One region of the Oceanimonas sp. CAM02 genome, then DNA from elsewhere that is predicted to be linked to it. Evidence: predicted binding sites of a transcription regulator. Region 1 holds the regulator's gene; each other region holds the start of a gene.
What was found. Region 1 encodes MetJ, which represses methionine synthesis genes. Its sites were predicted from a motif close to AGANNTCTAGANNTCT; they were not measured.
Positions count from the first base shown of each region.

Region 2: a site for MetJ is predicted at 3,747-3,762, ahead of metN (methionine ABC transporter ATP-binding protein MetN). Genes of this name have one in related genera too.
Region 3: a site for MetJ is predicted at 3,059-3,074, ahead of metA (homoserine O-succinyltransferase MetA). Genes of this name have one in related genera too.

Region 1 covers NZ_JAWJBK010000024.1:22,897-29,790, forward strand. The annotation lists gene metL (bifunctional aspartate kinase/homoserine dehydrogenase II) at 1-495, opposite strand, end outside; gene metB (cystathionine gamma-synthase) at 496-1,656, opposite strand; gene metJ (met regulon transcriptional regulator MetJ) at 1,832-2,158, shown strand; gene cysQ (3'(2'),5'-bisphosphate nucleotidase CysQ) at 2,305-3,117, opposite strand; gene nudE (ADP compounds hydrolase NudE) at 3,120-3,677, opposite strand; gene hslR (ribosome-associated heat shock protein Hsp15) at 3,836-4,228, shown strand; gene hslO (Hsp33 family molecular chaperone HslO) at 4,250-5,113, shown strand; gene pckA (phosphoenolpyruvate carboxykinase (ATP)) at 5,416-6,894, shown strand, end outside.
Region 2 covers NZ_JAWJBK010000016.1:3,942-10,835, reverse strand. The annotation lists gene R0I78_RS04950 (inverse autotransporter beta domain-containing protein) at 1-512, shown strand, start outside; gene rfaH (transcription/translation regulatory transformer protein RfaH) at 517-1,020, opposite strand; gene metQ (methionine ABC transporter substrate-binding lipoprotein MetQ) at 1,120-1,950, opposite strand; gene R0I78_RS04935 (methionine ABC transporter permease) at 1,975-2,628, opposite strand; gene metN (methionine ABC transporter ATP-binding protein MetN) at 2,609-3,652, opposite strand; gene R0I78_RS04925 (ABC transporter permease subunit) at 4,097-5,116, shown strand; gene R0I78_RS04920 (ABC transporter permease) at 5,109-6,155, shown strand; gene R0I78_RS04915 (extracellular solute-binding protein) at 6,167-6,894, shown strand, end outside.
Region 3 covers NZ_JAWJBK010000027.1:1,654-8,547, reverse strand. The annotation lists gene metH (methionine synthase) at 1-511, opposite strand, end outside; gene R0I78_RS08920 (cation:proton antiporter) at 756-2,045, shown strand; gene metA (homoserine O-succinyltransferase MetA) at 2,077-3,030, opposite strand; gene R0I78_RS08910 (CinA family nicotinamide mononucleotide deamidase-related protein) at 3,172-4,347, shown strand; gene R0I78_RS08905 (phosphatase PAP2 family protein) at 4,378-5,082, opposite strand; gene R0I78_RS08900 (8-oxoguanine deaminase) at 5,144-6,487, opposite strand; gene R0I78_RS08895 (nucleobase:cation symporter-2 family protein) at 6,610-6,894, opposite strand, start outside.

The DNA of each region.
Region 1 (6,894 bases):
CACCGGCGTACCCGATACCCGCAGAAAACGCCGGGCATCCAGACTGTGTGCAGTTACTCCCTGCTGCTGCAGCACTGTGGCCAGCAGGCGGGATGACCAGACCTCACCAAAGGCCTGAATATAGCCGCGCTGATAGTCATCCAGCCGGTCATGCTCAAGCACATAAGCAATGCTGACAATGTCTTCGCCAAGAGCCGCCAGCAAAGGGGCCGCCGCCTCGGCAGGCAGCGTGCTTGCTATCAGATGGCGCTGAAAGGCATGCAGGCCGGCCAGGGCTTCGGGCGCGGCGGTATCACCGCTGGCAAACAGATTGAGCAGCTCAATCAGCCGGTTGGTGGTTTTACCCGGTGCCGAGACCACTATCAGGGCGTCAGGCTGCTGCAGCTGATGAATAATGCCGGCTACCCGGTGAAAACAGGCGGCATCGGCCAGGCTGCTGCCGCCAAACTTGTGTACCGGTCGGTGTGCGCCGGGCTCGGGCTCAAGAATAGTCATTTACTTGCTGAGTACCTTAAATGCGTTTTCCAGATCCTTGATCAGATCGCTGCTATCCTCAATACCCACCGACACCCGCAGCAGCTGCTGGCTGATGCCCGCCTCAATCAGAGCTTCCGGGGTCATGGCAGCGTGGGTCATGGTGGCAGGATGGTTGATCAGGCTTTCTACGCCGCCCAGCGACTCGGCCAGGGAGAACAGCTGCAGCTCATGCAGGAATGCCTTCATGCCGGCTTCGTCTGCATCCAGCTCAAAACTGAGCATGGCACCAAAGCCTTTTTGCTGGCGGGCGGCGGCTTCATGGCCCGGATTGCCCGGCAGGCTGGGATGATACACCGCCTTCACTTTTGGCTGGCTTTGCAGAAATGCCACCAGCGCCTCGGCGTTCTCGCAGTGCTGACGCATACGCACTCCAAGGGTACGCAGGCCGCGCAGGGTCAGGTAGTTATCAAACGCTGAACCGGTCAGCCCCAGGCAGTTGGCCCACCAGCGCAGCTCTTCTGCCAGGCCGGCGTCGGCAGCCACCACGGCACCGCCAATGGCATCAGAGTGGCCATTAATGTATTTGGTGGTGGAGTGCAGCACCAGATCGGCACCCAGCTTGAGCGGCTGCTGCAACGCCGGTGACAAAAAGGTGTTGTCTACCACTGTGAGGGCACCCACTTCTTTGGCGGCGGCACACAGCGCCTGAATATCCACCACCCGCAGCAAGGGGTTGGAAGGTGTTTCAATCCACAGCATACGAGGCTTGCGCGCCATCACTTCAGCCATGGCGGCGGCATCGGTCTGATCCACATAGGCCAGTTCAAACAGTCCCTTGGCGGCCAGAGAGTTGAACAACCGCTGACTGCCGCCGTAGCTGTCGTGGGGCACCACCAGCAGATCTCCGGGTTTAAGCTGTGAGGTAACAATCAGATTAATGGCCCCCAGACCGCTGGCAGTCACGGCAGCACCGCCCCCTTCCTCCAGATGGGTCAGGGCGTCGATCAGGGTCTGGCGGGTGGGGTTACCGGAGCGGGCATAATCAAACTGACGCTTTTCATTAAAATCGGAAAAGGTGAAGGTGCTGGTCAGATAAATGGGCGGCACTACGGCGCCATGCTGCGTGTCGCTCTCAAGGCCGGTACGAACGGCGTGAGTCTGAGTCTTGTAATTTGGCATGTCCTTCTCCTTTGCACACGGCAGCCTGAAACACAATTCTGAGGAAGGCACAGTAACTCGAACAAAATAAGCCGTCAAGCCACCTAGACATCTATAAGGCTTTGCTGTTGGATTGCCAACACAAAATGCAGGGGTTACAATTCGCCGGAAAATCATTTCCGAACGCAGGTGCATAATGAAAACTGAATGGAACGGCGACTACATCAGCCCTTACGCCGAGCACGGCAAGAAAAGCGAGCAGGTCAAGAAAATCACCGTCTCCATCCCGCTGAAGGTGCTGAAAGTGCTGACCGATGAGCGTACCCGCCGCCAGGTCAACAACCTGCGTCATGCCACCAACAGCGAGCTGCTGTGTGAGGCCTTTCTGCATGCCTACACCGGCCAGCCCCTGCCTCAGGACGACGACCTGCGTAAAGATGTACCCGATCAGATCCCTGCTCAGGCACGGGAAATCATGACCGCCCTGGGTCTGGAAATTGAAGACTTCGGGCAGGACGACTAAGACACAGCCATAAGCGGTAAGCTGTCAGCAGCCAAGAGCAGTCTGAAGTCCCCGAGCTGTGCCTGCCTATTCACAGTCATTTGCAGGCACAGCTCAGGGTTCACTAACACCACCACTTACAGCTGACAGCTTATGGCTGACAGCTTTCAGTTCGCTTCAGGCTTTAATATCTCCTGCCAGGGCAGGCTTTCATCTCCGAGGGTAATAAAGTTCGGGTTAATCATGCTGTCGCGCTGGTTATAACTGAGCTTTTCCAGCCCCAGGTCCAGAATACGGCCGCCGGCTTCTTCCACTATGCATTGCGTAGCCCCTGTGTCCCACTCACCGGTGGGGCCGATGCGCATATACAAATCGGCTTTTCCTTCCGCCACCAGACAGGATTTGAGCGAACTGGAGCCCAGTGGCACCAGCCGGTAATCCAGCTTATCGGTCAGGCGGGAGCGCACCCACTCCACATTTTGCCGCCGGCTGATGGTAATACAAAGGCTGTTCACCTGTGTCCGGTAGTGGCGGGCATGAATCTGGCGTATTTCGCCGCCGGCTTCTTTAAAGGCACCCTGCCCCCGTACCGCGTAATACATCACATCATGCACAGGCCCGTACACCACCCCCAGTACCGGCCTGCCGTGCTCAACCAGAGCGATCATGGTAGAAAAATCACCACTGCCGGCAATAAACTCCTGTGTGCCGTCCAGCGGATCCACCAGCCAGTAACGGGGCCAGGCATTGCGCTCTGCCAGCGGAATATCTCCGCCCTCTTCCGACAGCACCGGAATATCCGCCAGCTCCCGCAGGGCACGGTTCAGATAATCATGAGCCGCCAGATCGGCACTAGTTACCGGACTGTCGTCGTCTTTATTTTCAGCGATGTAACGGCCACTGTTATACATAGACAGAATTAATCTGCCGGATTCTCGGGCTGCCGCCTTTACACCCGGTAGCAGGGCACAGGTATCCATGCTTATTCCTCTTTGTTAAGCCAGTCCTGTAACAAAAACAGACCACAGATGCTGCGGGCTTCCGAAAAGTCAGGCCGGGCCATCAGCTCACCCAGCCGTTCCAGAGGCCAGGGAACGACTTCCAGCGGCTCCGGCTCATCACCTTCACGCTGCTCGGGATACAAGTCCCGGGCCAGCACAATATCCATACGGCTGCCAAAATAGCCGGGGGCAAGACTTACCTGCTTGAGTGGTATCAGGGTGCGGGCACCGTAGCCCACTTCTTCCATCAGCTCCCGGTTGCCGGCTTCCAGAGCCGTTTCTCCGGGGTCGATCAGCCCTTTGGGAAAACCCAGTTCATAACTGTGCGTCCCGGCAGAGTACTCCCGAATCAGTAAAATGGTGTTGTCATCCAGCATGGGCACCAGCATAACGGCACCGCGTCCGCCGCCGCGCATTCTTTCATAAATGCGCTCAACGCCGTTACTGAAACGAAGGTGCACAGATTCAACCCGAAAAAGGCGGCTTTCTGCCACCAGCTCGGTATGCAAAATGGTTGGCTTCTGTTTGTCGTCGGTCATGGCCGGTCCCGTTTAAAATCGCCCTTGTATGAGGTTATCGCAACTGACCGCCAACGTCTGCCGCAGATTGATCACAAAATGTGAATTGGTCCTGTCTTGTATGCCAAAGGGGGTCATCTGATATAATTACATATTCGATTTTGACCGGGGCAACCACCATGAACGCAAAAACGGATATCGTGCGGCTGGACAAGTGGCTGTGGGCCGCGCGCTTTTACAAAACCCGCAGTCTGGCCCGAGACATGATCGATGGCGGCAAGGTGCACTACAACGGCCAGCGCACCAAGCCCGGCAAACAGGTGGAAACCGGTGCCACCATCCGGCTGCGTCAGGGCCACGATGAACGGGAAGTGATCGTACAGGCGTTGTCAGACAAGCGCGGCAAGGCAGAGCTGGCCCAGCAGCTGTACCGTGAAACCGAAGCCAGCCTGGCGCAACGAGAGCATAATGCCAGGGCACGCAAGCTCAACAGTCAGTTTGCCCCAAGCCCGGAGCGCAGGCCCGACAAAAAAGAAAGACGCACCCTGCTCAAAATCAAGCAGGGCCACTGAGCCCAGACAGGATCTATTTTGATGAACAAACCCGACCAACTTCATCGTTATCTGTTCGACCATTATCAGGTGCGCGGCGAGCTGGTGCAGCTGCAGCAAAGTTTTCAGCAGGTGCTTTCCGGCCAGGCCTATCCGGTGCCGGTGCAGCGGCTGCTGGGCGAGCTGCTGACCGCGACCAGCCTGCTGACCGCCACGCTCAAGTTTGAGGGCCATATCACAGTGCAGCTGCAGGGTGACGGCCCGGTCAGCCTGGCGGTAATTAACGGTAACCATCACCAGCAAATGCGCGGTGTGGCCCGCTGGCAGGGCACAGTGCCCGACAGTGAGCGGCTGGCCGATCTGGTGGGCACCGGCTATATCGCCATTACCATTACCCCGGAAAACGGCGAACGTTATCAGGGCATAGTCGAGCTGAACGAAAACTCACTGGCCGCCAGCCTGGAGAACTACTTTGCTCAGTCGGAGCAGCTGGCCACCCGCATCTGGCTGTTTACCGGCCTGCAGGGCGATCATCAGGCCGCTGCCGGCATGCTGCTGCAGTCGCTGCCCAGCGAAGCGGAAGGACAACAGCAGGATTTTGAACATCTGGAGGCACTGACCGGCACGGTAAAGGCAGAAGAGCTGCTGCAGCTGGACGCACAGGAAGTACTGTACCGGCTCTATCATCAGGAGGCAGTGCGCGTATTTGATCCGCAGCCGGTCAGTTTTCAGTGCACCTGCTCAAAAGAAAAGTGCGAGCAGGCCCTGCTGCAGGTAGGCCAGCATGAAGCCATGGAGCTGATTGAAGAAAAAGGCAAAATTGAAATGCACTGCGACTATTGCGGCCATCATTATCAGTTTGATGGCAGCGATGTGCAGACGCTGTTCAGCCAGACACTGCACTGAACAAAATAGCATCGAATTATTCGGGCCGGCCATTGCCGGCCCGTTTTATTTTTTAACGTTTGTCTTACGCTCTCTGCTCAAGTTACGCTATTTACTCATTAATAAACAAAATAATGGCACAGTATATTAACATCAACTCAGCATAATAAACTTAAATTTCACTTACATCCTCTTAATTCGTGTCGCAAAATTATAAATTTTGAACCAGATCCCCTATTTGACACTGAATTCTTGATAAACTCGCATTTCAAAAAATTCAAAATAACCAAGTAACCCCTCTGTACCAAATCCAGGAGTGAACAATGACGCCCAAGGCGCAACAACTCGGCTTATCCCGCTACGGTATCAATGACGTTACCGATGTACTGTATAACCCTTCCTACGAGCAACTGTTTGCAGAAGAAACCCGTGCCGACCTGGAAGGCTATGAAAAAGGCGTGGAAACCAGCCTGGGTGCCGTGGCCGTAGATACCGGCATTTTTACCGGTCGCTCCCCCAAGGACAAATACATTGTTCGCGACGACGTCACCCGTGACACCGTATGGTGGGCTGATCAGGGCAAGAACGACAACAAACCCATGACGCAGGAAACCTGGGAGCAGCTCAAGGGGCTGGTGACCACTCAGCTGTCCGGCAAGCGCCTGTTTGTTGTTGATACTTTCTGTGGTGCCAACGCCGATACCCGCCTGGCCGTGCGTTTTATTACTGAAGTGGCCTGGCAGGCGCACTTTGTAAAAAACATGTTCATTCGCCCGAGTGACGCAGAGCTGGAAAACTTCGAGCCTGACTTTGTGGTCATGAACGGTGCCAAATGCACTAACCCCAACTGGAAAGAGCAGGGTCTTAACAGCGAGAACTTTGTTGCCTTTAACCTGACCGAACGCGTGCAGCTGATTGGCGGCACCTGGTACGGCGGCGAAATGAAAAAAGGCATGTTCTCCATGATGAACTACCTGCTGCCGCTGAAAGGCATTGCCTCCATGCACTGCTCAGCCAACGTGGGCAAAGACGGCGATGTGGCCATCTTCTTTGGTCTGTCCGGCACCGGTAAAACCACCCTGTCTACCGATCCCAACCGTCAGCTGATTGGCGACGATGAGCACGGCTGGGACGACGACGGTGTGTTCAACTTTGAAGGTGGCTGCTATGCCAAGACCATCAAGCTGAGCAAGGAAAATGAGCCGGAAATCTACGCCGCCATTCGCCGCGATGCGCTGCTGGAAAACGTGACTGTCCGTGAAGATGGCACCGTTGACTTTGACGATGGTTCCAAGACCGAAAACACTCGTGTCTCTTATCCCATTTACCACATCGACAATATCGTCAAGCCGGTATCCAAGGCGGGTCATGCCAAGAAAGTGATTTTCCTGACTGCCGACGCCTTTGGCGTACTGCCGCCGGTAGCCAAACTGACCCGCAGCCAGGCTCAGTACCACTTCCTGTCGGGTTTCACCGCCAAACTGGCCGGTACCGAGCGTGGCATTACCGAGCCGACTCCTACTTTCTCCAGCTGTTTTGGTGCTGCTTTCCTGAGCCTGCATCCCACTCAGTATGCTGAAGTACTGGCCAAGCGTATGGACGCTGTCGGTGCTGAAGCCTATCTGGTGAATACCGGCTGGAACGGCACCGGCAAGCGGATTTCCATCAAGGCCACCCGCGCCATCATCAATGCCATTCTCGACGGCTCCATTGAAAACAGCGAGTTTGTTGAGCTGCCCTACTTCAATGTGGCTATTCCCACCAGCCTGGCCGGCGTGGAAGACGTGTCTATTCTGGATCCG
Region 2 (6,894 bases), on a different contig from region 1:
CTGACAATCAGTTACACCTTCAGCCTCTGTTTGACTATCAGGATGACACCTATCACAGACGGGGTGGCGTTCTATTATGGATGCAGCATCAGGATTTACGTCTGGGCGCAGCACAATACCGCCCGCTTTCTCCCTGGTATTCCGGTGAGCGGCCCGCTGCGGGGAGAGTCTGGTTTGGTGAGGGTAATATCAGTGCGCTGCCCGGGCTCAGCATTAGTGGCCGTTACTACCAGTGGCAGGGCCGTCAGCTGCAGTTGTTCGGCAGTGGTGATAAATACAAGGCAGCCGCTTCCCGGCAGTGGTCGCTGAGTTATGCACCCTGGCGTATTTTGCGGTTACAAACCTCGGTGCTGAATAACAGCGAAGACGAGTTTGAATCCCGCATTCGACTGATGTTTGAGCTTCCCCTCAGACTTTCTCCCGGACTTTGGTGGCGGCCTGCCGAAAATAATAACCTGGAGGAATACCGGCCTCTGCAATATCACAGAGTCCTGGTACTGGAGCATCGTTAAGGGCTTATTTAGGCTGGGGGGTAAATTCGGTATTGGCAAAACTGCCGCGTGTTTCACTTTGCAGCAGGCTGATCAGCAACAGAGCACGATGATCGCCGTCTGCTTCCTGATAGATGGCTTCCATACCGGCAAAGGGACCGCTGTGAATGGTGACTCTGTCGCCGCATTGGGGCAGATCGCTGAGTTTGTTCTGCAGACGCGGGTCTCCGGTGCGGCACATCAGCTCAAAAATAAGTTCGTCGGGCACCACGCAGGGAGTGTCGCCAAAGCGCACCAGATTACGGACACCGCGAGTGGAACGCAGAGAAGTAGCGCTGATTTTTTTCAGGTTGGCCCGCAAAAACACATAACCGGAAAACAGGGCTTCATTGCGGACTATGCGTTTACCACGAATGATACGTTTAGCTTCCACAAACGGACAGAAACACTCCACATTCTGGTTCTCAAGATGAAGCAGCGCCCGCTCTTCTTCCCGGGGCCGGCAATGGGCAAGATACCAGTTGAGCATAAATCCGTCCTGCGCAGGTGAGTAAATATCGCATTATGGCAGCAACCATAAAAAAGGGCCACGGCATGCCGTGGCCCTGAAGATAAAGTGAGCAGTAACTTACCAGCCTTTTACCACACCGCCTTTGAACAGCTCCAGTGCGGCCTGATAGACCTCTTCGCTCTGATACGCCTTGACGAAGGTCTGAATACGCTCGTCATTCTGGTTATCTTTGCGGGATACAATCAGGTTAACGTAGGGTGACTCCTTGTCTTCCACAAACAGGCTGTCGCGGCCGGGCAGCAGGTCGATTTGTGACGCATAGGTGGTGTTGATCACTGCAAAGGCCACGTCATCCAGCGAGCGGGGCAGCTGCGGTGCTTCCAGCTCGATAATGTCGAGGTTTTTGGGATTGCCGGTAATGTTCAGGGGAGTGGCTTCCAGGCCTACGGCATCATCCACTTCAATCAGACCCTGCTGCTCCAGCAGCAGCAGGCTGCGGCCCAGGTTGGTGGGGTCGTTGGGCACGGCCACCTTGGCACCGTCGGACAGTTCATCCAGCGACTTGACTACCCTGGAGTAGGCGGCAATGGGATATACAAAGGTGTTGCCCACCGGTACCAGCTCATAACCACGGTCGGCAATCTGCTTGTCGAGGTAAGGCTTGTGCTGAAAGGCGTTGATGTCGAGGCTGCCGTCGCTCAGGGCTACGTTGGGAGTCACGTAGTCGCTGAAGGAGACCAGCTCTACTTCCAGGTTGTATTGCTCTTTGGCGACCCTAGCTGCCACTTCGGCTACCTGCTCCTCGGCACCGGCAATCACACCCAGGCGCAGCGGCTTGGCAGCTTCGGCTTCGGCGGTAGTTTGTTCGTTCTGTTCACCACAACCGGCCAGCGCCAGGGCCGAAGCCAGCAGACCCAGGGTAGCGAATGATTTCAGTCCTGCTTTCATATTGCACTCCTTGATAAAGAAAACTCAGCGACGATCCATTCGAGCTACCAGCCGTTCGCCGGCGCTCTGAATGATTTGTACCAGTACCACCAGAATGACCACGGTAATCAGCATAATTTGCGGATCAAAGCGCTGGTAGCCGTAACGAATACCCACATCTCCCAGGCCACCGCCACCCACGGCACCGGCCATGGCCGAGTAGTTCACCAGGGTGACCAGGGTGATGATAATGCCATTGAGCATGCCCGGCAGGGCCTCGGGCAGCAATACCTTATACACAATTTGCAGCCGGCGCGCGCCCATGGCCTGCGCCGCTTCCACCAGCCCTGACGGCACTTCCATCAGGGCCCCTTCCATCAGCCGGGCCACAAAGGGAATGGCAGCCACGGTCAGCGGCACCACGGCAGCCCAGGTGCCGATGCTGGTGCCCACCACCAGCCGGGTAAAGGGAATAATGGCCACCAGCAGAATGATAAAGGGCACGGAGCGACCTATGTTGACCACGGTTCCCAGTATTTTGTTAAAAGCCTTGTTTTCCCAGATCTGACCGGGCTTGCTCACATGCAGGGCAATGCCCAGTGGCAGGCCCAGGGCGCAGGCAATAGCGCCCGAGCCAAAGGTCATGATCAGGGTTTCCCAGAGTGCCGAGAGCAGCAGATTAATCATGGCGTCGGACATAACCGAGTAACTCCAGTTGAATTTTGTGTTCGTTCAAATAGGTCATGGCGGCCTGAGTCTGTTCTGGTGCACCGTCCAGCTCTGCCAGCATAAAGCCGAATTTTACGCCGCCGGCATATTCGATATCGGCACTGAGAATGGTTACATCCACGCTCAGTTCCCGGCTTAAAATGGAGATCAGCGGTGTGTCCACGGTTTCCCCGGTAAAGCCCAGCCGCACCAGGGGCAGGGCACCGGGCTCCTGCACAGCCGACAGCCGCTGCTGATATTCCTCGGGAATATCCAGATTAATGGTGGAAGCAATAAAGCGCCGGGCAAGATCAGTCTGAGCATTGGCAAAAAACCAGGCCACGTCACCCTGCTCAATCAGCTCGCCGTCATTGATAATGGCGACCTTGTCACAAATGGACTTGACCACCTGCATCTCATGCGTGATCAGCAAAATGGTCAGGCCCAGCCGCTGGTTCAGCTCTTTCAGCAGCGCCAGAATGGACTGGGTGGTCTGCGGATCCAGCGCCGAGGTGGCTTCGTCGCACAACAGTACCTTGGGGGCCGGTGCCAGTGCCCGGGCAATGGCCACCCGTTGCTTCTGACCGCCCGACAGCGCATTGGGGTAGGCATGGGCACGGTGAGAAAGACCCACCAGCTCCAGCAGTTCGTTCACCCGCTGTTTGATCTCGGCCTTTGAGGTGCCTGCCAGCTCCAGAGGCAGAGCGATATTGTCAAACACGGTACGGGATGACAGCAGGTTGAAGTGCTGAAAAATCATGCCGATATTGCGGCGGGCGCGGGACAGCTCGGTGCCGCTCATGGCGGTCAGATCGTTACCGTCTACGTAGACACTGCCCTCGGTAGGGCGCTCGAGCAGATTAACGCAACGGATCAGGGTGCTTTTTCCGGCACCGGATTCGCCGATAACGCCCATAATCTGGCCGGCAGCAACCTCCAGATCCACGTTTTTTACGGCGTGAACGGCGGAGTCGCCTGTTCCGTAGCGCTTGGTGATATTGGTTAGTTTGATCATCGGAGGATGAGCCTTCCGGTATGGTTATCCACTGCGTAAACAGCGTAAGAACAGGGACAAGTCATGTCATCATGACTGATGGCAGAGAATGCTAAGCCGTCTGGACGTCTGCGTCAACGAGTATTTACCGGTAAGGCTGCCACAATGAAACATGAGCCTTTGCCTTGGCCCGATGCCAATGCCTTGATATAAGATGTAAAAGATAAAGATAAGCCGTAAGCTGGCGGCAAGAGGCTCAGCATCAGCGTGGTCTGAGCGAAGCACTAGCAGGGTTACCTTCTTCGACACGCTGCGAGCACATCCATGTGGCGCTCGGCAAATGCCATCCATGGCATTTGACGGTCGAATCCGGTAATCCCTGCTATTGCTTCTGACAGTGCGTTGTCTGCTGTGATAAGCCAGCAGACACTTATTCTTTTTCAGGGAACGAATACAAGGAATCCGATGGGCCAGTATTTTCTGCGTCGATTATTGCTGCTTATCCCCACCTTTTTAGGCATTACCCTGGTGGTGTTTGCCATTACCCGCTTTGTGCCCGGCGGCCCGGTAGAGCGCATGCTGATGGAAAGCCAGATGGCAAGCAGTGAGTTCAGCCAGAGCAGCCGGGGCGGACAGGTGCTGTCTGCCGATCAAATTGAAGAGCTGAAAGCTTTCTATGGTCTCGACAAGCCGGTGGGAGAAGCCTATCTGGACTGGCTGGGCAAGCTGGTGCGCCTCGATCTGGGAGAATCTACCCGCTACTACCTGCCGGTGTGGGAGCTGATAAAAGAGCGGCTGCCAGTCTCGGCCTTTTTTGGCATCAGCACTTTTATTCTCAGTTACCTGGTGTCCATTCCCTTGGGCATTCTCAAGGCGCTTAAACACAACAGCCGTTTCGACAGCATCAGCTCCATGTTTATCTATGCCGGTTACGCCCTGCCGGCCTATGTGGTGGGCATTTTTCTGCTGACGGTGTTTGCCTTTCAGCTGGGCTGGTTTCCCATGGGGGGCTTTGTGGGGGACGACTTCTACTATCTTGAGGGCTTCTGGCCCAAAACCCTGAACCTGTTTCATCATGCCCTGCTGCCGCTGATTGCCTATGCCATCGGCGACTTTGCCGTGCTCACCATGACCATGAAAAACAGCCTGATGGAAAACCTGTCAGCAGATTATGTGCGCACCGCCGTGGCCAAGGGGTTACCGTTTCGCAAGGCGGTCACTCGCCATGCCCTGCGCAACAGCCTGATCCCCATTGCCAGCCATTTCGGCAACGTGATTTCGGTGTTTTTTGCCGGCTCCTTTCTGATTGAGGTGATCTTTAATATCGACGGCCTTGGCCTGCTCGGCTACGAGGCGGTGGTGGAGCGGGACTACCCTGTGGTGATGGGCATACTGGCGGTGACGTCACTGCTGATGCTGCTGGGCAATATATTGTCGGACATCTGCGTGGCGCTGGTGGATCCGCGAGTGAGGTTCGATGGCTAGGCTGCTTTCCGATGTGACCAAAAAGAAACTGCGCCGCTTTCGCAGCATTAAACGCGGTTACTACGCCTTTATCATTTTTATGGTGATGGTGCTGCTGGCCGCCGCCGCCGAGCTGTGGGTCAGCAATCGGGCGCTGCTGGTGAAGTATGAGGGGCAGCTGTACTTTCCCACCTATGGGGCCGTGATCACCGGCAACACCTTTGGCCTTGGCTATCAGTATGAAACCGACTACCGGGAGCTGAAGCAAGTGCTGAGTGAGCAGCCCGGCAACTGGGTGCTGCTGCCGCTGGTGCCCTGGAGTCCTTACGAGCAGGATTACAGCGGTAACAGCTATCCGCCCACGGCACCCAGCCTGGACAGCCGGCACTTTCTCGGCACCGACAGCTCGGGCCGGGACATAGTGGCGCGGCTGGTTTACGGCTTTCGTACTGCCGTGGGCTTTGCCTTTATCGCGCTCACTGCCAGCTATGTGATTGGCGTGATGCTCGGCTGCCTGATGGGCTTTCTGGGCGGGCGTTTTGATTTATTGTTTCAGCGTTTTATCGAGATCTGGTCGCAGGTGCCGTTTCTGTATGTGATCATGATTTTGGTGTCGATTACTCAGCCCAACTTTGCCCTGTTTGTGGCCATCAACGTGCTGTTTGGCTGGATGGGCATCACCTGGTATATGCGTACCCTGACCTACAAGGAAAAGGCCCGGGATTATGTGCTGGCGGCCCGGGCCCAGGGGGCGGGCACTGTGCGTATTATCGTGCACCATATTCTGCCCAATACCCTGATGATGATCGTCACCCTGGCCCCCTTTACCGTGGTAGCCAATATTTCCCTGCTTACGGCGCTGGATTACCTCGGTTTTGGCCTGCCGCCGCCCACTCCCAGCTGGGGGGAGCTGCTGCGTCAGGGCGTGAACCACCTGGACTCCCCCTGGATAGTAGCGTCGGTGGTCAGCGCGGTGTCGCTGGTGCTGATCAATGTTTCCTTTATTGGTGAGGCCATTCGTGAGGCCTTTGATCCCAAACATTTTTCCCGATACGAATAGGTGAGGACTGCATGAACAAACTGCTGGCAATACTCGCATCTTTCAGCCTGGCCCTTAGTCTGCAGGCCGCTGAGCTGCCCGATAATCTGGAATGGGAAACCAATACTGCGGATCCCATTTTTGCTTCCCCCGAAGCCAAGCGGGGCGGACGCTTTAATATGACGCTGATGAGCTTTCCGCTCACCTTTCGCACCGTAGGGCCCGACTCCAATACTTCGTTCCGGTCTTTTGTACTGGAAAATCAGCTTGGTCTCTATGCCCTGCATCCACAAACCGATAATCCCATACCAGCGCTGGCCACTCACTGGGCCTTTGGTGATGACAACCGCACCATGTATTTCAGGCTGAATCCGGACGCTCGCTGGTCCGATGGCGAGCCGGTTACTGCTGATGATTTTCTGTTTGCGCTGGAATTTATGCGCTCCAAGGTGATTCGGGCCCCCTGGTATAACAACTACTTCACCGAAGAAATTACCGATGTGACCAAATATGATGACCACACCATTTCGGTGACCGCCGGCAGCCCCAAGAGCCGGCGCGAGCTGCTCAATACGCTGGGGCTGGTGCCCCAGCCCGCGCATTTTTATGAAATGAGTGAAGACTGGGTGCGTCGTTATAACTGGGAAGTGGTGCCGGTGACCGGTGCCTACGTGATCAGTGACGTCAAGCGCGGCCGCTCCATTACCTTTAAACGGCTGGACGACTGGTGGGGCAATGAACTCACCTATTACAAACATCG
Region 3 (6,894 bases), on a different contig from region 1:
CTTCGGTGGCCTCGGTGTAGGCCGCCACCAGCTGGTCAAAGCTGATGTTGCGGTAGCCGGGGTCGTTCACGTCCGGCGAGATGGAGGCGGTGCGGTTGGTCGGGCCCAATACCCCGGCCACAAAGCGCGGCTTGTGGGGCTCCTTGGCGGTCCATTCATCGGCCACCCGGCGCGCCAGTCTGGCCGCCTCCAGGTTGATCTCCGCCGCCAGACTTTCCATGTGGTAGTCGGCCATGGCGATGGTGGTGGCGTTAAAGGTATTGGTTTCCACTATGTCGGCACCGGCGGCGAAATAATCGCTGTGGATTTGGGCGATGATCTCGGGCTGGGTCAACACCAACAGATCGTTGTTGCCCTTGAGATCACTGCCCCAGTCGGCAAAGCGCTCGCCCCGGTAGGCGGCCTCGTCCAGCCGGTGTGACTGGATCATGGTGCCCATGCCCCCGTCTATGATCAAAATGCGTTCGGCCAAAGCCTGTTCGAGCTGAGAAAACACGGGGGATCTGGACACTGCTTACTCCTGTTACAACCTGATTCCTGTATGCAGCTTTCATGCTACCACAATTTAACCAATCGGAAATCCGGCCATCTGCATGGCTGATGTTTTACGGGGGTAAACAAGGTGTAAAAATACACATCCTCACGGCATTTTTGCTAGTGAAGCCAGGGCTGATAGGGCAAACTATGTGCAACCGAATATATTCGGCCAACCAAGCTTGCAAAATAATAAAATAACCTTTCAGAAGAGCCCTCACATGAGCGTTTATTACACTCTGTGCTTTTTGGCTGCCATGGCGATCACCATTGCCTTCGTCAATCAGTACATCATGAAAATTCAGACCACCATTGCCATTACCTCCGGCGCTCTTGCCATCTCTGTTTTTATGCTGATTCTGGGTAAAACGACCTGGCCCGGACTGCAGGAACATGCGGTGGAAGTCATTAAAACTATCGATTTCGGCTCCTTCCTCCTGCAAGGGATCCTTGGCTTTCTGCTGTTTGCCGGGGGCCTGGGAATTAATCTGCCCGCATTAAAAAGTCAGAAATGGGAAATTTCGATTCTGGTCATTTTTGGCGTACTTATCTCCACGCTTGTTGTGGCCGGTGGTCTCTGGCTGCTGGGCTATGTCGCTGCCATTCCCATTCCCTTTATTTACTGCCTGCTGTTTGGCACCCTGATTTCCCCTACCGATCCCATAGCGGTACTGGCCATTGTCAAGAAACTGGGAGCGCCGGAGCAGATTTCCATTCAGATCGAAGGTGAATCGCTGTTCAACGACGGTATCGGCCTGGTCGCCTTTCTGACCATTTTCGCGGTGGCCTTTAACGGCAACGAGGCCAGTTTTGGTTCCGTGCTGACCCTGTTTACTCACGAAGCGGTGGGCGGCATCATCTTCGGTGCCCTGCTGGGACTGATGTGTCACATTATGATCAGCGCCACCGACGATGGCTCCATGGAGCTGCTGATGACGTTGTGCGTCCCCACTGCCGGTTTTGCCATGGCCAACGTCCTGGGTGTATCCGGTGCCCTGGCCATGGTGGTGGCAGGTATTATTATCGGTAACTGGACCCGCTATACCGGCTTTTCGGATCAGAGCCAGAAATACCTGGATCACTTCTGGCACCTGCTGGACGAATTCCTCAACGCCCTGCTGTTCCTGCTGATTGGTCTGGCCATGCTGCTGGTACAGTTTCACTGGCAAGCCTGGATTTTGGTATTGTTGTCGGTACCGCTGGTACTGGCCGGCCGCTTCCTCAGTGTGGCTCTGCCGTATACCGGCTTTCGCCGGGTTCGCAGCTATAACAAATATTCGGTACGCATTCTTACCTGGGGCGGTCTGCGAGGCGGTCTGTCACTGGCAATGGCACTGTCGATTCCGGCGGGGGTGAAGCTGGGCAGCGATGGTCAGGTAGACCTGCGGGATCTGATATTAATGATGACCTACGCCATCGTGCTGTTCTCGATTATCGTGCAGGGCATGACCATCACCCCCATGATCAACAAGGCCAAGGCCGCAGAGAAAGCCGGCTTTCCCATCGAATAACAAAAAGGGGCGTGAGCCCCTTTTTTAATGTTCAGTCTTCCCAGTCTTTGGTCAGGGTGTCGCCGGTGGCGCTGAGGGTGTTCAGATCGTAGGGCGTCAGCTGATAAACGTGATAGTTGAGCCAGTTGGAAAACAGCAGATGACCATGGCTGCGCCAGGTAGCCCGCGGGGCATTATCGGGGTTATTGCCGGGATAGTAATTCACCGGCATGCTGGGCTCTATGCCCGCCGACAGATCCCGCATGTATTCCTGATGAAGGGTATCGGGGTCATATTCCGGGTGGCCGGTCACAAACACCTGCCGCCGATCCGGGCTTACCGCCAGATACATACCCACCTGCTCGGAGCCGGCCAGTACCTTGAGGTTGGTTTTTTCCCGAATCAAGTCCAGCGGAAAGTCTGCATAGCGGGAGTGAGGAGCCAGAAACACATCATCAAAACCACGCACCAGTGGTTCATACTGCCCCATATTCTGATGTTCATACACACCGGATAATTTTTCCAGCCGGGTACGTTTGTCGAGATCATACAAAATCTTGAGGCCGGCCTGGGCTGCCCAGCACAAAAACAGAGTGGAAGTCACATGGCTTTTGGACCACTCCACTACCTGTTCAATTTTGTCCCAGTACACCACATCACAAAAATCGGTCAGCCCCAGCGGCGCGCCAGTGATAATCAAACCGTCGTAAAACTGATCCTTGATCTGCTCAAAATCAAAGTAAAAATGCTCCAGATGAGACTGAGGCGTGTTTTTGGAAGGCCGGTTGTCAATGCGCAGCAGATCCACGCCAATTTGCAGGGGCGAATTCGACAGCATACGCAGCAGCTGATTCTCGGTTTCAATTTTCTTGGGCATTAAATTGAGCAGCAGCACCCGCATCGGTCGTATGTCCTGATTAACCGCGCGCGTCTCCGTCATCACGAAGATATTTTCCTGGCTCAGGACGTTGGCCGCCGGCAGGCGATCCGGAATTCTGATGGGCATGTGCTTACTCCATGTACTGCATCGGTAGAAAAGTCTAGACATCTAGAAATCTACAATATGGGTCGCTGCTTGTCATCAGTAACCTGTGTTACTGCTGCCAGATGCGATAGAATTTGGCCAGTTTTGTTCAAGGATTTGCATATGGAACCCGTGATTGAACTCATCAGCACCGGCGATGAAGTGCTTACCGGCCTGATAACCGATACCAATGCCGGCTGGCTGTCGCAACGGCTGCTGGAACAGGGCTGGCAGGTGCGCCGGCGCTTTACCGTGGGCGATGACAAAGCCGATCTGGTGGAGCTGTTTGAGCAGCGTAGCCACCATGCAGATGTGGTTATCGTCAATGGCGGGCTGGGCCCCACTTCCGATGATATCAGTGCTGAGGCCATGGCCGAAGCCGCCGGCGTGCCCCTGGTGCTGAATGAACCATGGCTGAAGCTGATGCAGGAGAAATACGCCGGTCGCAATCGTAATATGCCGGAAAGCAACATCAAGCAAGCCATGCTGCCGGAAGGCGCCGAACTGGTAGACAACCCTGTTGGTACTGCCTGTGGCTTTGCCGTGCAATATAACCGGGCGCTGTTTTTCTTTACTCCGGGGGTGCCGTCCGAGCTGAAGAACATGATGGATCAGGAAATTTTGCCCCGGCTGCGTAACCGCCTGGGTCAGCGAGGTCAGAGCCAGGTACGCCGCTACTTTTTGTTCGGGCTGTCTGAGTCTGGCTTAAGTGACCGGCTGGATCCGCTGCCCTGGCCTGACGGCATTACGCTTGGTTATCGAGCTAACTCTCCTACCATAGAGCTGAAACTGATTATCGGCACTGATAATCGCGAGGCCATCAGAACTGCTGAAACCCAGTTACTGGAGCAAGTAGGCAGCCATGTGGTAGCCCGTAACGAGCTGAAGTTTGAAGGTCTGGCCGCACAATTGCACGACCGGGATCTGGTGGTATTTGAAGATGCCAGCGGCGGCCGCCTGACCGACACCCTGCACACCCTGACCAGCGAATTTGAGGGTCATTATCTGGCGGGACTGCCTGATACGGCTGACGATCTGGCTCAGTGGCTGAAAGGCTCCGGCCGGGCCACCACTCTGGCCATTGGTGCCGAAGGGCCGGAAGGCATTCCTCTGGCGCTATTAACGCCGGAAGGCTGCCGGGCTCAAACCCTGAAAATGCATTTTCGTGATCCGCTGATGCGCCGCCGTCTGCTGGCCTTTGCCGCCTTTGATATGCTGCGCCGGCAGCTGCAAGGTCTGCCGGTTATTGTGGATTACGACATACTTCCCCGCAGTGAACTGATCAGCCTGCCGCAATAATCACAAAGGGCGGTCACGCCGCCCTTTTGCTTAGCCCTGAAGTCGCCAGTGCCGCAGCAGTTTTTCTGCCGGACGCACCAGTGTTTCAGTCAGCCAGTGTGCCAGCGGAGTATGAAACAACCAGGCAGCAGTGATTAATGCCAGCGGAATGGAACCACAGAAAAAGTCAGTAAACCAATGCGCTCCCGACATCACCCTGGGCATCGCCAGAATCAGCACCAGAGGCACGACTGCATAGAGATAACGGCGGGGAAAGCGGTAAATGGCAAACAGCAAAAAGGTAGCAAAACCAATACCGTGGTCACTGGGAAAGGAATCTTGCGAGGCGTCTTTGGCTTTAATGTCCGGCACCAGCCGGCTGACCCGCTCCGCTTGCTCATAGGCCAGAGTCGGACTCGGCCGCTTCACCGGCAATGCCTTGCCTGCCGCTGCCTGCAATGAAAAAGAGCCGGCCATAATAATAAGCAGGCAGCAAATACGCGCCCGCTCTCTGCCCGATGCCAGCCAGGCATAGCGAAATACAAAGAGTGCCATCAGCAACGCGATGGCACCATCTATCCAGCGCTGGTTTACAAAAGCGACCAGCCCGGCAAAACCGGGGACAGTTATCAGCCGCTCATTAAACCACCAGAATACTCCCTCATCCAGACCAAGCCAGTAGCCCTGCCACCAGGTGGCAAGCAATATCAGTGCCAGCAACTGTAATCCGAACCAGCCTTTAATATCCCAGCGCAACTTATATACCCACGAATAAAAACGTGATTTATATCACGAAGCGCTGGTAAAGTCCCCAGTGCTAGCGCAGTTGTGCTGCCAGTTCACGCTGTCGCGCTTTTAAGGCACCAATATCCAGGCCTTCCACCGCGCCCTCTGTTACTCGCCAACGGCCGGCGACCATGACCCTGTCCGCTCGTTGAGCACCGCAAAGCACCAGTGCTGCCAGCGGATCACCGGCACCGGCAAACTGAATATCATCGAGCCGGAACAATGCCAGATCAGCCTGTTTGCCAACAGCAATCTCACCGATATCGTCACGTCCCAGACAGGCAGCCGACCCTTGGGTAGCCCAGTTCAGTACCTTTTGATGCGTAATTTTACTGGCACCATAACGCAGCCGTTGCAGGAGTAATGCCTGCCGCACTTCCAGTATCATGTTAGATCCGTCATTAGACGCAGAGCCGTCTACTCCCAGGCCTACCGGACAACCGGCAGCTTCCAGATCCAGAGTCGGGCACATACCTGAAGCCAATAACATATTGGATGAGGGGCAGTGAGCAATGCCAGTGCCGGCTTTACCCAGCCGGATAATTTCTTCTTCATTGAAGTGAATGCCATGAGCCAGCCAGGTTCGCTTGTTAAGCCAGCCTACTGACTCCAGGTAATCCACCGGACGCATACCAAACATGCGCTGGCAAAACTCGGTTTCGTCGTGAGTTTCGGCTAAATGAGTATGCAATTGCACATCATGCTGCTCAGCAAGCCGGGCCGAGGCTTTCATTAATTCGCTGCTCACCGAAAAGGGAGAGCAGGGAGCCAGCGCCACTCTGCTCATGGCTCCGGCTGCATGGTCATGATAACGATGGATCAGTCGCTCACTGTCGGCAAGAATGGTCTCTTCACTCTGTACTGTTGACTGCGGCGGCAATCCGCCCTGTTCCTGTCCCAGACTCATGGAACCCCGGGTCAGATGCACTCGCACGCCCAGCCTGTGAGCTTGCTCCATTTGAATATCAATGGCCTGTTCAAGCCCCTGAGGAAACAGGTAATGATGATCATTGGCAGTGGTACATCCCGACAGCAACAGCTCAGTCAGCGCGATTTGCGTGGAGACGGCTATCATTTCCGGCTGCAATTTGGCCCACACCGGATAGAGAGAGGTCAGCCAGGAAAACAGCTCCTTGTTCAGCGCCACCGGATGGGCGCGGGTCAGGGTCTGATAGAAATGATGGTGGGCATTAATCAGCCCCGGCAGCAATACATGCTCGCTGGCATCAAAGGTGTCATCAATTGAGTGCTGGGGTACATCCCCCTTGGCAACCAGCTCAATAATAGTGTTGTCACTGACCACCACACCGCCGGCACAGGCAGAGTCCAGAGTGGCAAGGGGTGATTTAATCCAGAGTGTCTTGGGGTTTTGCATCAGACTTTCTACTCCATATAACAGGAAAGTTCGCATCCCCCGGATGTAAAAACCCCTGACGTACAATCCGGGAAGGTACGCCAGGGGATTGAGCTTATTCGGGCTCAATTTGTCAGTGAGTATTAACCAACCTCACCTAATTTTTTTTTACCGTCTATCACCGGAGCCGCTTCTTCAGCTTCCGCTTTCTCTTCTTCCTCGTCCTGAGTACGCCCCTCGGGCAGAATCAGGCTCAGAGAGATGGCAGTAATGGCACCCATAGCAACCGGGGAGCTCAGAATGTTGGCTACAGTATCCGGCAGGGCCTGCAGCACTTCCGGCACAGTGGATACACCGATACCCATACCTACTGAAATGGCCACTATCATCATGTTACGACGGTCCAGGTTGGCCTGAGACAGTACACG